Regions from separate parts of the Rhizobium rosettiformans genome, predicted to be linked through region 2. Evidence: predicted binding sites of a transcription regulator. Region 2 holds the regulator's gene; the other holds the start of a gene.
What was found. Region 2 encodes HrcA, which represses chaperone genes, less so after heat shock. Its sites were predicted from a motif close to GTTAGCACTCNCNNNNNGNGAGTGCTAAC; they were not measured.

Region 1: the regulator HrcA is predicted to act here: its motif matches at 1,766-1,794, upstream of groES (co-chaperone GroES).

Annotation. Positions count from the first base shown of each region.
Region 1 covers NZ_CP032405.1:414,348-417,762, forward strand. Annotated here, with positions in the region: gene treY (malto-oligosyltrehalose synthase) at 1-1,312, opposite strand, end outside; gene D4A92_RS02105 (usg protein) at 1,400-1,672, opposite strand; gene groES (co-chaperone GroES) at 1,940-2,254, shown strand; gene groL (chaperonin GroEL) at 2,294-3,415, shown strand, end outside.
Region 2 covers NZ_CP032405.1:1,788,994-1,792,408, forward strand. Annotated here, with positions in the region: gene rph (ribonuclease PH) at 2-718, opposite strand; gene hrcA (heat-inducible transcriptional repressor HrcA) at 890-1,978, shown strand; gene grpE (nucleotide exchange factor GrpE) at 2,084-2,713, shown strand; gene ptsN (PTS IIA-like nitrogen regulatory protein PtsN) at 2,792-3,256, opposite strand; gene hpf (ribosome hibernation-promoting factor, HPF/YfiA family) at 3,325-3,415, opposite strand, start outside.

The DNA of each region.
Region 1 (3,415 bases), 1.4 Mb from region 2:
CTCCCTGGGCTGCATAGGTCCGGTAACGTGGGAAGGCGAGGAGAAGCTCTTCCAGGGCGCGGTTCATCGTCTCCTCGTCGAGCCGGAGCAAATCGGCGCCCTGCCCGACCAGGGCCTTCACCTCACCGGCGAAGTTGACCCGGATCATACGAAGCTTCGCCTCACGCATCTTGTCCGCAACGGGCGTCTGTTCCCCAGCGATCCCGGTATAGGCCTGACGCATGGCGAGGAAGCCTGCGGGATCCAGCAGAACCGGAACCTGGGCCGCGATGAATTCGTAGCCGGTCGAGCCCTGCACGGGCCAGCTCTTCGGTAGATCCTCTCCCGTTGCCAGGATCTTCTCGACATAGATTGGAATGTCCTGCCCGACAGCGTCGCGCAGCTGCTGCAAGTAGCGGCCAGGATCTGCGAGACCATCGACATGGTCGATGCGCAAGCCGTCGACCTGGCCGGCTTGCACCAGCTCCAGCACCGTCCGATGGGCAGCCTCGAAGACGTCGGATGCCTCGACGCGCAGACCGACCAGGCCGGCGATTTCGAAGAAGCGCCGATAGTTGAGGCCCTTGGCGGCTTCCGTCCAATGCATCAGGCGAAAAGGTTGGAGGTCGTGGAGAAAGAGCAGAAACTCATGTTCCTGCGCCTTCGCCCGGAACTCCTCGAGCAGCCCGTCGCAACCCTGCTCGCGGCAAAGCGAAACGACGGCTTTATGGAACTCGGCCTCCTCCCCGGCTGTCGCCTGGCGCCCGAGATCCGAGAGCGGTGCGGCCATGGGATTCTCGCAGCTGGCGAGAGCCGCCGGATAGGTCGATGGGTTCAGCGGATAGAGACTATCGAAATAGGCGAGCGCGAGCCCCCCTTGGTCAGCATCGAGCGTGAGCGAGATCTCTCCATCCACCACCGCCTGCTCGAACGGCTTGCCGAGAAACGGAAGCGTGAGCCGCTGGCTCCAGTCGATGTCGAAATAGTGCCCGTAGCGGCTCGCCTCGCCCCATTCGATGACGCTGCGCCACCAGGAGTTCTCCAAACTGGCTGCCATGTGGTTCGGCACGATGTCGAGGATCAGGCCGAGACCTTCGGCCTTCAACGCGGCAGTCAGCCGTTCGAGCCCCTCCCGGCCGCCAAGCACGGGATCGATGACATTGGCATCGGTCACGTCATAGCCATGCGTCGAGCCATCGGTCGCGGCAAACACGGGCGACGCGTAGAGATGGGTAATGCCGAGGCGCTTGAGATAGGGGACGAGCCCGATGGCGCGGTCGAAGTCCATGCCGCCGCGAAACTGCAAACGGTAGGTCGAAACGGGAAAGGGCATGCTGGCATCCTTGGGGGTGGGGTGTCCGACCCGGACCAACGCCCACCAGCCTGCCTTGTTCCCGTCGTCCCGGTGGATCCAGGATCCTCAGTGTAGGTTGAATTCTCCGTCCACCTTGCGCCACTCGTTCGGGCCAATCAGCCGCTTGTGGCTGAAGCGCACGGAATGCAGGTCACCGTCGAGATTGGCTCGCCAGAAATCCAGAAACTTCGTCATCTGCGGGAAGTCGGGAGCCAGATCGTAGTCCTGCCAGAGGAACGTCTGCAGCACCGAGCGGAAGTCTGGCATGCGGTACAGGATGTGTGCGGTCGTTAGGCCGTAGCCCTCCATCTGGAGGGTGAAGTCATTGGAAGATTTCATGCGGTTTCCCTCGTGAACATCGACGATAAAAAGTTTGACAAAAATTCGCGATCTGGCAAGAGGCGACTTGAATTTGTGATTGAAATTCAGACTGTTAGCAGCAGGCACACAAGAGTGCTGATTTTTTCGCGCGATCCTCTTGAAAGATAAAATCGGAAAAACCAAATCATCGCGCGCCGGATGCCAGGAAAGGGTCCGGCAACCCGTCCGGACCTTATCCGGTCCGGCCTTTGGGGACGTTCCATTTTGTTTGTCCAGGAGGAAAACATGAAGTTCCGTCCGCTGCACGACCGCATCGTCGTCCGCCGCGTTTCGTCCGAGGAAAAGACCAAGGGCGGCATCATCATTCCCGACACTGCCAAGGAAAAGCCGCAGGAAGGCGAGGTCATCGCCGTCGGCCCCGGCGCCCGCAACGATCACGGCCAGATCGTCGCCCTCGACGTGAAGGTCGGTGATCGCGTTCTCTTCGGCAAATGGTCCGGCACCGAAATCAAGATCGACGGCGAAGAGCTGCTGATCATGAAGGAAGCCGACATCATGGGCATCATCGAAGCCCAGGCTGCCGAAAAGAAAGCCGCCTGATCCAAATCGGTCATCATTTGCTTTATTGAGGAGTGAACCATGGCTGCAAAAGAAGTGAAGTTTAACACCGATGCCCGCGAGAAGATGCTGCGTGGCGTCGATATCCTCGCCAATGCCGTGAAGGTGACGCTGGGTCCCAAGGGTCGCAATGTCGTCATCGACAAGTCCTTTGGCGCGCCCCGCATCACCAAGGACGGCGTTTCGGTCGCCAAGGAAATCGAACTGGAAGACAAGTTCGAGAACATGGGCGCGCAGATGCTGCGGGAAGTTGCGTCCAAGACCAACGACCTCGCCGGTGACGGCACGACCACCGCGACCGTTCTCGCCCAGGCCATCGTCAAGGAAGGCGCCAAGGCCGTCGCCTCCGGCATGAACCCGATGGACCTCAAGCGTGGTGTCGATCTTGCCGTCGAAGCCGTCGTCGCGGAGCTGAAGGCCAATGCGCGCAAGATCTCCAACAATGCCGAGATCGCCCAAGTCGGCACCATCTCGGCCAACGGCGATACCGAGATCGGCCGCTATCTGGCCGAAGCGATGGAGAAGGTCGGCAATGACGGCGTGATCACCGTCGAGGAAGCCAAGACCGCAGAAACCGAACTCGAAGTCGTCGAAGGCATGCAGTTCGACCGCGGCTATCTTAGCCCCTATTTCGTGACCAATCAGGAGAAGATGCGCGTCGAGCTCGACGATCCCTACATCCTGATCCACGAGAAGAAGCTGTCGAACCTGCAGGCTCTGCTGCCGGTGCTTGAAGCCGTGGTCCAGTCGGGCAAGCCGCTCGTCATCATCGCGGAAGACGTCGAAGGCGAAGCGCTCGCCACCCTCGTCGTCAACAAGCTGCGTGGCGGTCTGAAGGTCGCGGCCGTCAAGGCTCCCGGCTTCGGCGACCGCCGCAAGGCCATGCTCGAGGACATCGCCATCTTGACCGGCGGAACGGTGATTTCGGAAGACCTCGGCATCAAGCTCGAAAACGTCACCCTCAACATGCTGGGCCGTTCGAAGAAGGTGTCGATCGAAAAGGAAAACACCACCATCATCAACGGTGCCGGCTCCAAGAGCCAGATCGACGGCCGCGTGGCCCAGATCAAGGCGCAGATCGAGGAAACCTCCTCCGACTACGACCGCGAGAAGCTGCAGGAGCGCCTGGCCAAGCTTGCCGGC
Region 2 (3,415 bases):
CTCAGGCGATTGTCTGCTTCTGCAGCGCTACCAGTTCGTCGATGCCGTTGCGCGCCAGACCAAGCAGCGTCAGGAACTCGTCCTGGCTGAACGGCTTGCCTTCGGCCGTGCCCTGGATCTCGACGATGCCGCCGGAGCCGGTCATCACGAAGTTGGCGTCCGTTTCGGCAGCCGAGTCTTCCAGATAGTCGAGGTCGATCACAGGCTGGCTTGCGAAGATGCCGCATGAAACGGCCGCGATATGATCCTTGAGGACCTTCTCGACCTTGATCATGCTGCGGGCTTCCATCCACTTCAGGCAGTCATGCAGGGCTATGAAGGCGCCGGTGATTGCCGCCGTGCGCGTGCCGCCATCCGCCTGGATAACGTCGCAGTCGATCGAGATCTGGCGTTCGCCGAGGGCCTCCAGATCGACGATTGCCCGGAGCGACCGCCCGATGAGGCGCTGGATTTCCTGCGTACGACCGCTTTGCTTGCCCGAGGCGGCCTCGCGCTTCATGCGGTCGCCGGTGGCACGCGGCAGCATGCCGTATTCCGCCGTCACCCAGCCTTTGCCGGAATTGCGCAGCCACGGCGGGGTCTTTTCTTCCAGGCTCGCCGTGCACAGCACATGCGTGTCGCCGAACTTCACCAGGCAGGAGCCTTCTGCATGCTTGGAAAAGTTGCGCTCGAACGAAACCTTGCGCATTTGATCGGTTTTTCTGCCGGATGGCCGCATTGCAATCTCCTGGGTTGTCAGTTGCCTTCTAAGGATCGAGCAGCGTATTTGCAAAGAAAAACCATGCCGCAGCGCAGAGAGCCTCGTGCGTGGTGAAATACCCCTTGGTCATCTTGGAAGCAGTGATTATATTTCCAGCATGAAACTTCTGAGATCATGTTCGCTCCGATAATGGCATCACCGAAGACGACCGTCGCAGACGTTTCCGCATCCCTGGACGATCGCTCCCGGGAGGTCTTTCGCCGTATCGTCGAGACCTATCTCGACAGCGGTGATCCGCTCGGTTCGCGCAATCTTTCACGCCTGCTGCCCATGTCGCTGTCGCCGGCCTCTGTGCGCAACGTCATGAGCGATCTCGAAGAACTCGGCCTCATCTATGCGCCGCATATCAGCGCCGGGCGCCTGCCCACGCAGGCCGGCCTGCGCTTCTTCGTCGACGCCTTCATGCAGATCGGCGATCTTTCCGAAGGCGAGCGGGACGAAATCGAACGTCAGATCAGGCCTTCCAGCGCCGATCAGCCGATGGAAGCCATGCTGACCGAGGCAAGCCGCATGCTGTCCGGCCTGTCGCGCGGCGCCGGCCTCGTCATCTCGGCGAAGAACGACCCGGTGCTCAAGCATGTCGAATTCATCCGGCTCGAACCGACCAAGGCACTCGCTGTCCTCGTCGGAGAGCATAATCAGGTCGAGAATCGCATCATCGAACTGCCGGCAGGTGTCACCGCCTCGCAGTTGACCGAAGCGGCCAATTTCCTGAACGCCAACCTGACCGGCCAGACTCTGCGCGAACTGCGTGGCCAGATCGAAAACCTGAAGGCCCAGGTGGCGACAGAGCTCGACACCCTGTCACAGGATCTAGTCGAACGTGGCATCGCCGTGTGGTCGGGCGAAGTGGCGGAAAAACAGCCGGCCCGCCTGATCGTCCGCGGTCGCGCCAATCTGCTCGAAGGTCTCGCCGGCTCCGAGGACATCGATCGCCTGCGCCTGCTCTTCGACGATCTAGAGCGGAAGGAAAGCTTGATCGAAATCCTTGATCTGGCCGAAAGCGGCCCGGGGGTCCGGATCTTCATCGGATCGGAAAACAAGCTTTTCTCGCTTTCCGGTTCCTCGTTGATCGTAGCACCCTATCGTGATGGCGAAGACCGTATCGTCGGCGCCGTCGGCGTGATCGGTCCGACCCGCCTCAACTATTCGCGCATCGTGCCGATGGTCGATTACACCGCACAGCTGATGGCGAGGCTCTCGCGCGGCGCGCGGTAAGCCAATTTCCCCACAAACCCTTGATTTTTTCTCGTCAAACCCTGATATCGGGCACGCATTCGAAAGCTTTGAGCTTCGAAAACGAGACATCATCCGGAGAACGTCATGACCGAAGAAACCAACAAGAACGGACCTGACGCGGCAGCTACCGAGGCAGAAGCAACCGCGACCAGCGAAGAAGGGCAGGTTGCGAACGAAAGCGAGGCCGGGTCCGCGCAGGAGATTGATCCGATCGACGCATTGAAGGCAGAAAATGCCGATCTGCGCGACCGCTTCCTGCGTCTGGCGGCTGAAATGGACAATCTGCGCCGCCGCACCGACCGCGAAATCAAGGATGCCAAGTCCTATGCGGTGACCGGCTTTGCCCGCGACATGCTGTCCGTATCCGACAACCTGCGCCGCGCGATCGAGACGTTGCCGGAAGAGGCCCGCGCTGCCGCTGACGCGACCCTCACCGCTCTGATTGAGGGCGTTGAAATGACCGAGCGCGGCATGCTGGCAACGCTCGAGCGCCATGGCGTGCGCAAGATCGAGGCTGAAGGTCAGAAGTTCGATCCGAACTTCCATCAGGCGATGTTCGAGGTGCCGAATCCGAACGTGCCCAACAACACGGTCGTCCAGGTCGTTCAGGCCGGTTACGCCATCGGCGAGCGTGTGTTGCGTCCGGCCATGGTCGGCGTTGCCAAGGGCGGCCCGAAGTCGGAAGCCGCAGCCGAGGATACCGCCAAGGCGTGAGCAGACGTGATCTCGCGTGAATGAAAAAAAGCGCCCCATTCGGGCGCTTTTTTGCTGTCTTGACTTGAAGGCAGTCGCTCAGGCGGCGTTGGACGCCTGTTCCTCGTTGAGGAAGGTGTAAATGGCGGAGGCCGATTCAGTCGCCCTGAGCTTTGCCACCAGGTCCTGGTCGCGCAACACGCGCGCAATACGTGACAGGGCCTTGAGATGATCTGCACCCGCACCTTCGGGCGCGAGCAGCAGGAAGACCAGATCGACCGGCTGATCGTCGAGCGCTTCGAAATCGACCGGCGTTTCCAGCCTTGCGAAGACGCCCGTGATCTTGCTGATCTTGTTCAGCTTTCCATGCGGGATGGCGATGCCGTTTCCCACGCCCGTCGAGCCCAGGCGCTCGCGCTGCAGGATCACGTCGAAGATTTCCCGTTCCGGAATGTCGGTAAGCTTGGAGGCTTTGGCCGCAAGTTCCTGAAGCAGCTGCTTCTTGGAGTTCACCCGGAGAGCCGGTACGACAGCATCCTGCTGCAGCAAATCTGCCAATGCCATATCAATGTCCTTCATGCCTCGGGTCGAAGCTCGGGCGGCCACCTTTCGGCAGCCGCCCAGATCGACCGTCAGCCTTTTATGTTGGCGGAATCGATCCACCCGATATTACCGTCATTGCGACGATAAACGATATTCAATTGTTCACTTCCCGGGTTTCTG